3 regions of the Kluyvera sp. NPDC087067 genome follow, and region 1 is predicted to be linked to each of the others. Evidence: predicted binding sites of a transcription regulator. Region 1 holds the regulator's gene; each other region holds the start of a gene.

Region 1 (3,570 bases):
TTAGGATCAGACGAATGGCGTCCTGATCGGCTTCCAGCGCCGCCTGGGCATTTTGCCGTAGCTGACCGCTTTGCCACTGCGGCCATAACCAGAGCATGCCGCCGAACGCAATCAGGCAGCCGATGATGGTGTCGATAAAGCGGGCAACAATAAACTGTTCGCCGTTAAGCGTGAGGATTTGCAGCGTGTATACCGCGGTGACCGTAAAGCCAACGGTGGCCCAACCGTAGCTGCGGCGAATAATCAGGTAGCTGACGAGCGTGATAATCAGCATCCCGGTAAGCGCGAGCCCCTGCGGCGCGTGGAAGTGCAGGGCGATGGCGGCGATCACCAGGCCCGCCAGGGTGCCCGCCGCACGGTGGAAAATTCGCACGCGGGTAGCGCCATAACCGTTTTGCGTCACCAGCAGCACCGTCATCAGGATCCAGTACGGTTTTGGCAGATGCAGCGCCGTGCCCATCAGGCTGGCGATACTCAGCATCACGCTTAGCCTCCCGGCGTTGCGTAGCGCGGGCGATTTTAGCGACAGGTAGCTTTTAATGGCCGGGAACAGCGGCAGGCGGCGTTCCTTATCCGCCATCAGGTCGCGCGGGTAGAGCGGACGCTGGGCGCGCAGGACTCTGGCGATTCGGCTAAAGTGCCAGGCGCAGAACTGGCCGACCGGGTTATCAGGATGCTGGGCGGCGATTTTTTCCAGCGCGCCAATCTGTTTTTCCATCGTGAAGCGGCTGGGGTAACGGTGATAGAGAATATCATCCGCGAGTACGCGCAACCGTGCCGCGACGGTCTGCGCGTTCCAGCGGATCACTGCTTCCGCGTGGCTGCGTTCCACCAGTTTTTGCACCTCTTCTGGCTGATGCAAACTCACCGAGATATGTTCTTGTAAATCTAGCCCTACCTGAAAAGCGCGCAGCAGGCGCTTGTAGTCATTGTGTCGGTTTGCCGCCAGCATATGAAGTTGCTGATAGCATTGGGAAATGAGATCCACCACCTTTTGCTGACGGTTTAGCAACGGCGGCAGCGCGGTGCTGGGGTCCGTATGCTGAGTCAGCAGGCTGTATTTGGCTTCGCAGTATTCGGCGAGCTGGCGATAGAGCAGGCTTAGCGATTCGCGCAGCGGCTGTTCGCGCCACATCCAGAACCACCACCAGTTGAATAAGCCATACCACAGCGTGCCAAGCGCATACAGCAGCAATGGCTGCCAGATAGGCATGTTACCGGCGAGGCTTAAGGTGAAAATAGCCGCAATCAGCGAGGCGGGGAGCAATCGCCCGTGTAAGGCGCTGATCTCTGCCGTTACGCCCAGCAGCAGCGCCAGCCCGGTCAGAATGAACGGCAGTGGAATGTGATGCGCCAGCAATAGCTGTACGGCGAGGCTGCATCCGGCAAACAGGCAGCCGCCGATAGTCAGGCGTTTGAAAAAACGCTTATGGGGCGTATCAAGACCTGCGATGTTGCAACACGCGGGAACCAGTGAGAACAGCAGACCTTGCTGAAGATGGCCGAAGAGTAGGCCAATGGCGACCGGCAAACATAACACCAGCGTTTGCCGCAGTGCATAGTTGACTTCCGGGTGGTAAATCAGCCTGCGCCACATGAGGGAAAACAAAAACGGCATACTGCGTGAGCACTATGCCGTTTTGGCTGGATCAGCGAGTACCGTAGACGACAATAGTTTTGCCGTGAGCGGAGATCAGGTTTTGATCTTCGAGCATTTTCAAAATACGGCCCACGGTTTCGCGGGAACAACCGACGATCTGACCGATTTCCTGACGGGTGATTTTAATCTGCATACCGTCTGGGTGAGTCATGGCGTCCGGCTGTTTAGCCAGATTCAGCAGAGTCTGGGCGATGCGTCCGGTCACGTCCAGGAATGCCAGGTTGCCCACTTTTTCGGAGGTAATCTGCAGACGACGTGCCATTTGCGAAGACAAACGCATCAGGATGTCTGGGTTTACCTGAATCAGCTGGCGGAATTTTTTATAAGAGATTTCAGCAACTTCACAAGCGGTTTTTGCCCGTACCCACGCGCTGCGTTCCTGGCCTTCTTCAAACAGGCCCAATTCGCCGATAAAGTCACCCTGGTTGAGGTAAGAGAGAATCATCTCTTTACCTTCTTCATCCTTGATGAGTACTGCCACTGAGCCTTTGACGATGTAATACAGCGTTTCAGCTTTTTCACCCTGGTGAATCAGCGTGCTCTTCGATGGGTACTTATGAATATGGCAATGAGACAAGAACCATTCGAGAGTCGGGTCTGTTTGCGGTTTGCCAAGCACCATGCGCGGTTATCCTCTGTTATAAGCTCTTCCCAGCGGCAAAAACATTGCAGCCACTGGTTGCAATAGTATCCTTCCCGTTACCTGGGAAGTCGGCTGTCGAATCGTGCCGCAGCCAGTAATGTGATGTCCTCTGCATACATGCAGTACGTTTATGTATTACCGTAGCATCCTGACTGTTTTAGCATAGCTTTAGGCGCGTGTCTCCTGGTGTCTCGCTTCAGCATGACGGCGATCGCCTTCCATTGCGAGAATTGTTATGTACGCGTAATCTGAGAAGAAAATTGCAACCTGGGAGTTAAATAATATGCAAGCGCGTGTGAAATGGATTGAAGGCTTAACCTTCCTCGGAGAGTCTGCTTCAGGCCACCAGATTTTGATGGACGGCAACTCGGGCGATAAAGCGCCAAGCCCAATGGAAGTCGTCTTAATGGCCGCCGGTGGCTGTAGCGCAATCGATGTGGTTTCCATTTTGCAAAAGGGCCGCAATGACGTCTCAGATTGTGAAGTGAAGCTGACTTCTGAACGCCGTGAAGAGGCACCGCGCCTGTTCACACATATCAACCTGCACTTCATTGTGACGGGGAAAGATCTTAAAGACGCTGCGGTTGCTCGTGCCGTCTCACTGTCCGCTGAGAAATACTGCTCGGTTGCGCTGATGCTCGAAAAAGCGGTGAATATCACTCACTCTTATGAAGTGATCGAGGGATAACGACTCTGGGGTCAGAGCAAATGCCTCGTCCGGGCTACCGACTGTTGTATCCGGTATTGTGCTCGGAATTGCCCGATGGCGGCTTCGCCTTATCGGGCCTACAAGTTGCTAATATCCACAGTATTTACGGTGTAGGCCGGATAAGGCGAAGCCGCCATCCGGCGAATTGTGTGCTTGTGCCTGATGACGCGATGCTTATCAGACCTACTGATTGCATACGAAATGTAGCCCGGCCAAGCGCAGCGCCGCCGGGACCGCCGTTTAGCTTCTTCCTTCCATCAATCGCTGCACCAGCGGCATCATGATGAGCTCCATCGCCAGCCCTAGCTTGCCGCCGGGAACCACCAGCGTATTCATATGTGAAATAAACGACCCTTGCAGCATCGCCAGCAGCCACGGGTAATCGATGTTATCAAGATTACGGAAATGAATGACCACAAAGCTCTCATCGAGCGAGGGAATACTTTTGGCGGCGAAGGGATTTGAGGTATCGACCGTTGGGACGCGCTGGAAGTTGATATGGGTGCGGGAGAACTGCGGCGTAATGAAGTTGATGTAGTCCTCCATTGAGCGCACCAC
Region 2 (3,570 bases), on a different contig from region 1:
TTCAGGATCTCCAGGCAGTCAAGAAGATAAGCGCCATTGAAACCGAAGTCCATTTGATGATTAATCAACCGCAGAACTACATTCAACTGTTTGCAGATGCAGGCGCAGACATTATTTATGTCCATCCAGAATCCTGCACTCATCTTCACCGCACGCTGATGAGAATAACGGCATGTGGTAAAAAAGTGGGGATCGTGCTGAATCCGGCAACGCCGATTGCGATCCTTGAAGAGGTAATGGATCTTGTCGATTATGTGATGGTGATGTCAGTTGATCCCGGATTTGCAGGACAGCAGTTTATCCCCGGCGCGGTGGATAAAGTGGCGCGTCTGCATCGCCTTATTGCTCAAGCACAGCGTGAGATTAGCATTTCGGTTGATGGTGCGATTGGTTTATCGACGATCCCGCCGCTGTATGAAGCCGGGGCGAGGATATTTATTGCCGGAACCTCTGGGCTTTTCCGCGATGATGTGGATTATGCAACCGCAATCCATAATATGAAACATTGCTGTTAATAGGTGGCGTTATGTACAATATTTTACTGTGCTGTTCTGCGGGTATGTCTACCAGTCTGCTCGTGACGAAAATGAAAAAATATGCTGAATCAACCGGCGTGGAATCCACCATCTGGGCGATATCGGTGAATGATATTGAATCAACGTTAAAACAATATGCCGTCGATGTGGTTTTATTAGGCCCGCAGGCGCGCTATAAGCTTAATTCCACTAAAGCTATTTGCGCTGATTATAATATTGGCTGCGATGTGATTAATATGGCCGATTACGGCGTGATGAACGGTGAGAAAGTGTTTAAACACGCTTTGACGCTTATTAACAAGGATTAATGATTGAAAATATGATGTCAGATCCCCTGCTGACATCATATTTTTAGACAAAAAGCTCGATTCTGAATTTATGACTACTGCCTTTATAGCGAGCGAGAGAATATTCCACCGGCTTATTTTGCGCGTCATACCCGGTAGTCACGGAAAGTAGCAGGGGAGATTTTCGCGGAACGTCCATCAACTGTGCGTCGCGGGCCTCGGCGGCTATCGCGGATATCAGGCGCTCTACACGAACAACCGGGTTCTTCAGCTCCTTCATCTGGTCGTAGAGTGAGTTATTCTCCATATCAATATCCAGCAGGCCGCTATAGATAGTAGCGGGAAGCCAGGATTCGATATAGAGCACGGGTTTACTATCAATATAGCGCACCCGCTCAAGATATACGGCGCTCTTACAACCAAGAATTTCTGCTATCGTTTCGTCATTGTCGACGAGGGATAATGATATTACTTTTGTGACGGGCCGCTGTCCTTGGTCGATCATTTCATGATAAAAGCTTTCAAGTTTGCTTAGGTAATTCTTATAAATTTTAGGGCGGGTTACGCAGGTTCCTTTCGCTCTTTTCCTTTCAAGATAGCCTGCGGCGGAAAGTTCATTTAATGCTTGCCTTACCGTTGGCCTGCTGACGTCAAGTAGTCGGGATAATTCATCTTCTGATGGCAGCATATCACCTTCAGAGAGTTGGCCATTCTTAATATTATTTTCTATATGTGTTTTAATTTGAAAATAGAGTGGGATGGCTATCTTCTTATTAATTATCCCTTTATTAAATAAATTTTTCATCTGTCAGGCCTGTATCAATAAACTAAATACCGAAATAACGACATGCGTATTCAATAACCGTAAAAATAAATCATACACGAAATATGATGGTGAGTAACACTTAAATGAGTTTGTTCATTTTTGATATTCATCATATGTATTTAATTGTAGTAATTAATTACATCAATGAATGTGCACTGAGGATAAGTCCCAGACTTTTGCGCAGAACGACAAAAAACTAGATCCAGATCACACTTTTACGCTATACAAAAGGCTCGGCCCAGTAAAAGAGGTGTTAGCTATGACGTCGTTATCTCGTCCCCTTGTGGAGTTCATCTCCACCATTCTCCAGACCGTATTGAATCTGGGGCTGCTATGCCTTGGCCTGATTCTGATCGTTTTCCTCGGTAAAGAGACTTTGCATCTGGCTGATGTCCTGTTTGCGCCTGAACGCACCAGTAAATACGAGCTGGTAGAGGGACTGGTGGTCTATTTCCTTTACTTCGAATTTATCGCTCTGATTGTGAAGTACTTTCAGTCCGGTTTTCACTTCCCGCTACGCTACTTTGTTTATATCGGCATTACCGCGATTGTGCGGCTCATTATCGTGGATCATACCTCGCCGGTGGATGTACTGATTTACTCCGCGGCGATTTTGCTGCTGGTGATTACGCTGTGGTTGTGTAACTCGAAACGGTTGAAACGGGAGTAGGGCGGATAAGCATTGGGCCATTCGGCACCGTGCTCTGGAATTGCCCGATGGCGCTGCGCTTATCGGGCCTACGCACTGCGGGTGATGGCGCTGCGCTTATCGTGCCTACGCGCTAAACACCTGTAGCCCGGCCAAGCGAAGCGCCGCCGGGACGGGCTCTGAACCTTTCCCGGAGTCGGTCTAAATGCCTCGTCCAGGCGATACCTCACAAAAAAAATGGCGCTCCGAAGAGCGCCAAACAGTCACAAGTTAGGGTTAATACAAGTTGAGGATGATAGCAGTGGCATATACACGTCATCCTTCAAGCTGCCTCTACGTTGGCTGCACTCTTTCACCCCAGTCACGTACTTAGTACGTTCCTGAGGATTCATTCGCTTGCCGCCATGATGCATCTCGAATGATTTTGTGTATTTAACGATGAAACTCAGCCCTTCACGCCGCCGGCCGTCAGGCCGTTTACCAGCCAACGCTGCGCGAGCAGGAAGACCACGGTAATAGGGATGGCGGAAAGAACGGCCGCTGCGGCAAAGTCGCCCCACAGATAGTTTTGCGGGTTGAGGTATTGCTGCATACCCACGGCCAGGGTGTAGCTGTTCACATCACGCAGCAGCAGTGATGCAACCGGTACTTCGGTAATCGCGGCGATAAACGACAGAATAAAGACCACCGCCAGAATCGGCACGGAGAGCGGCAGCAGAACCAGACGGAATGCCTGCCATGGAGTTGCGCCATCCAGCGCCGCCGCTTCTTCCAGCGAGTTATCAATGGTTTCAAAGTAGCCTTTAATCGTCCACACGTGCAGCGCAATGCCGCCGAGGTAGGCGAAAATCACCCCGCCGTGAGTGTTCAGGCCGATAAACGGAATGTACTGGCCCAGACGGTCGAACAAGGCATACAAGGCGACTAATGACAGCACCGCCGGGAACATCTGGAAAATCAGCATCCCTTTCAGCAGCGTGGCTTTGCCCGGGAAACGCATACGGGCAAAAGCGTAGGCGCAGGTGGTCGAGAGCGCGACGATGCCGATAGCGGTGATGCCCGCGATTTTCACCGAGTTCCACAGCCACAGCAGTACCGGGAACGGCGGCGGCGTGACGCGGCCGTCGGCATGCTCAACGCTAAAGCCCAGCGCCAGCTTCCAGTGTTCCCAGGAAATGTTTTCCGGGATCAGGCTGCCGGTAGCAAAGTTACCTTCGCGCAGTGAAATGGCGATAACCATCAGCAGCGGGAACATAATCGCCGCGATGAAAA
Region 3 (3,570 bases), on a different contig from region 1:
AGGGTGCTATCGTCATGAAGAACTTTTGCTTCATGGGTCAATTGCGAGAGCGTTGAAGCACGCTGGGCATGATCTTCAATGGTTTGCAGGAAAAGATCTTCAAGGGTCATACAATCGTCTTCCTGAGCTTCAAACGCTTTTACTACCGGATAAGCACCTGATTTCTTCATATAATCGAACACGCGCATCATTTGCGTGACGCTTGACTGCGCGCGTGAACGAAGAAATGTTGCGGTACCATTGAGTCGATGTTCGGAACACCACTCGCTCAAACGCAAATAATGATTAGATGCATAAAATTCGAGATTCATCTGAGCATTAAGCTTTTGAACCATTCCTGAAACTGCCATGTGAATATCCTTATTACCAGGTCGGAACGATACGCGTGACATCGCACAGTTCTAAATAGCCGCTAACCATGCGCTATTTACGCGTTAGAGTGTGATTACCTATTACAGGTAATCCTTATATAAATCTGGAGAATATAATTCATCTCCAGCATGAAAATAATACGCTCAGAAGGCATATAAGAAAACTCTCATGAGCCGCTTTTTACGTTTCGTTACAACAGAAACGCTGATGAAAAAATACAGCGCTATGGCATTTATGTAATCTATTGATATGTATCGAATATAATGTCGCTGCATCTTCTGGGTAAGGCATTTTTAACAATTGAAACGATGTTTCATTATTGCTTTGAAAAGTGTGATCTGCTTCTAATATTTTCTGAAAAAATGAAACGCGCATTAGGCGTAATAAGTATTATTTGTTATCAATAAGGCATCACGGACAAAAGTTGTTGGTTATAAGTCATATTTTAAGGCTACGTACTTAATATCGGAATGACGTTAAATTTGTTTTGGATCATTTTGGATTAAAGCCAGCAAGAGGATTATGTTCGCGGTAATTAAGGGTACATAAAGTCCGGCCCCATTTTAGGGGAGGATGATATTGATAAAATTGACAGGAGTTAAAATGAAACAGGTTGCAGTTTTGCTCGCCCCAGGGTTTGAAGAAGGGGAAGCGATTGTCACTATCGATATTCTGCGTCGCCTGCACATTGGTGTTGAGCTGGTGTCATGTGCAGAATCACGTGCAGTGGTAAGTTATCACGATATTCCGATGGTGGCGGATGCGACGCTGGCTGAACGCATGGACACACTGTACGACGCGGTTGTCCTGCCGGGTGGGCCACAGGGAAGTGTGAATCTGGCGGCAAACCAGGACGTCATTAAGTTTGTTGCCGCGCACGATGCCGCCGGTAAATTTATCTGCCCAATCTGCTCTGCCGCCGCGCGCGTGTTAGCGGGCAACGATCTGCTGAAAGGCCGCCGCTATGTCTGTTCCGGCGATTTATGGCAGGACGTTAAAAATGGCGAATACGTTGATGCGCCGGTGGTGGAAGACGGCAATCTGATAAGCGGTAAAGGTTTTGGTCACGTGTTTGATTTTGCCTTCACCGTCGCCGCCCGTCTGTTAGGTGATGAAGCGCCGGTGCGCGATCACGCCGATCACATCTATTATCGCTGGTAAGTCCTCGCAATAGCGCGAATTGTCTGACAATTCGCGCAATCTTATATGTAATTATCTGCTGAATCTATGCATCACTTTACTGTAATTCAGCGGTGTGATGTTCCTCTCTTATGAAAAGTTAATTCCGGGCTATTAATGTTTCAACAACGTTAACGCTGTAAGCGAAACAGCTAATACTTTGTTTTATGTCTACTTTAAATCGGTCATCTGATTTACCCCTACATAAAAGAACATTTAGGCTGGAGTTAACCATGCACAAGTTTACTAAAGCGCTGGCGGCCATCGGGCTGGCAGCGGTTATGTCACAATCAGCTATGGCTGAAAATCTCAAACTCGGCTTTTTGGTTAAACAACCGGAAGAACCCTGGTTCCAGACGGAGTGGAAATTCGCGGATAAGGCGGGTAAAGATCTCGGCTTTGATGTGATTAAAATTGCCGTGCCAGATGGCGAAAAAACGCTGAATGCTATCGATAGCCTCGCGGCAAGCGGCGCGAAAGGTTTTGTTATCTGTACCCCTGACCCGAAACTGGGGCCTGCTATCGTGGCGAAAGCCCGCAGCTATGACATGAAAGTCATCACCGTCGACGATCAGTTTGTGAATGCCAAAGGCAAACCGATGGACACCGTACCGCTGGTGATGATGGCGGCAAGCGAGATTGGCGCGCGTCAGGGCCAGGAGCTTTATAAAGAGATGCAAAAACGCGGCTGGGATGTCAAAACCACCGGCGTCATGGCGATTACCGCAAACGAACTGGATACCGCACGCCGTCGTACCACCGGCTCAATGGAGGCTATCAAGGCTGCCGGTTTCCCGGAAAAGCAGATCTATCAGATTCCAACCAAATCCAATGATATCCCCGGCGCGTTTGATGCCGGTAACTCCCTGTTAGTTCAGCACCCTGAAGTGAAGCAATGGTTGATAATCGGCATGAATGATAACACCGTGCTCGGTGGCGTTCGGGCCACGGAAGGCCAGGGCTTTAAAGCGGCGAACGTTATCGGCATCGGCATTAACGGCGTCGATGCGGTCAATGAATTGTCGAAAGCGCAGGCGACCGGATTCTTCGGTTCGCTGTTACCGAGCCCTGATATCCACGGCTATAAAACCAGTGAGCTCCTGTACAACTGGGTAGAAAAAGGGGTTGAACCGCCGAAATTCACCGCCGTCACCGACGTGGTGCTTATCACTCGTGACAACTTCAAAGAAGAGCTGGCGAAAAAAGGCCTCTAAGTCCTGATAATTCTCCCCCCAGCAACGACGGGGGGAGAAGGAGAGTTCGTTATGCAACAGTCTGCCCCTTATCTCTCATTCCGCGGCATTGGTAAAACGTTCCCCGGCGTTAAGGCGCTATCTGACATTAGCTTTGATTGCTACAGCGGTCAGGTGCATGCGCTGATGGGCGAAAATGGTGCCGGGAAATCAACGCTTTTGAAAATTCTCAGCGGTAACTATGCGCCGACTTCCGGCACGCTATCGCTGCGTGGAGAAGAGATTTCTTTTGCTGATACTACCGCCGCGCTGAATGCGGGTATCGCCATTATTTACCAGGAACTGCATCTCGTCCCGGAGATGACCGTCGCAGAAAATATCTATCTCGGACAGCTTCCGAGCCGTGCCGGGATCGTCAACCGCTCTTTGCTCAATTACGAAGCGCGCATACAGCTTGAACATCTGGGGCTGGATATTGACCCGGATACGCCGCTGAAATATCTCTCCATCGGGCAGTGGCAGATGGTTGAGATTGCCAAGGCGCTGGCGCGTAACGCTAAGGTCATTGCCTTTGATGAGCCGACCAGCTCACTTTCCGCCCGCGAGATTGAAAACCTGTTCAGGGTGATCCGCGAGTTGCGTAAAGAGGGAAGGGTGATCATTTATGTTTCGCACCGAATGGAAGAGATCTTTGCCCTCAGTGACGCCATTACCGTGTTCAAAGATGGTCGCTATGTTTGCACTTTTGACGATATGCAGACGGTGAACCATGACCGCCTGGTGCAGGCGATGGTCGGTCGAAATATTGGTGATATCTACGGCTGGC

Evidence for each region. The regulator CRP, encoded in region 1, controls carbon source genes, mostly activating them, when cyclic AMP is high. The targets are predictions, from matches to a motif close to ATGTGANNNNNNTCACAT.
Region 2: a site for CRP is predicted at 1,747-1,764, ahead of psiE (phosphate-starvation-inducible protein PsiE). Genes of this name have one in related genera too.
Region 3: a site for CRP is predicted at 1,626-1,643, ahead of ACIPDS_RS10700 (arabinose ABC transporter substrate-binding protein). Genes of this name have one in related genera too.

What each region holds. Positions count from the first base shown of each region.
Region 1 is NZ_JBIUZS010000010.1:53,221-56,790, forward strand. Features, by position in the region: gene ACIPDS_RS19995 (YccS/YhfK family putative transporter) at 1-1,597, opposite strand, end outside; gene crp (cAMP-activated global transcriptional regulator CRP) at 1,650-2,282, opposite strand; gene ACIPDS_RS20005 (OsmC family protein) at 2,587-2,991, shown strand; gene ACIPDS_RS20010 (phosphoribulokinase) at 3,253-3,570, opposite strand, start outside.
Region 2 is NZ_JBIUZS010000006.1:316,263-319,832, reverse strand. Features, by position in the region: gene rpe (ribulose-phosphate 3-epimerase) at 1-515, shown strand, start outside; gene ACIPDS_RS17055 (PTS sugar transporter subunit IIB) at 527-844, shown strand; gene ACIPDS_RS17050 (GntR family transcriptional regulator) at 888-1,628, opposite strand; gene psiE (phosphate-starvation-inducible protein PsiE) at 1,909-2,319, shown strand; gene malG (maltose ABC transporter permease MalG) at 2,744-3,570, opposite strand, start outside.
Region 3 is NZ_JBIUZS010000003.1:407,330-410,899, forward strand. Features, by position in the region: gene ACIPDS_RS10690 (non-heme ferritin-like protein) at 1-350, opposite strand, end outside; gene ACIPDS_RS10695 (DJ-1/PfpI family protein) at 976-1,533, shown strand; gene ACIPDS_RS10700 (arabinose ABC transporter substrate-binding protein) at 1,785-2,765, shown strand; gene araG (L-arabinose ABC transporter ATP-binding protein AraG) at 2,817-3,570, shown strand, end outside.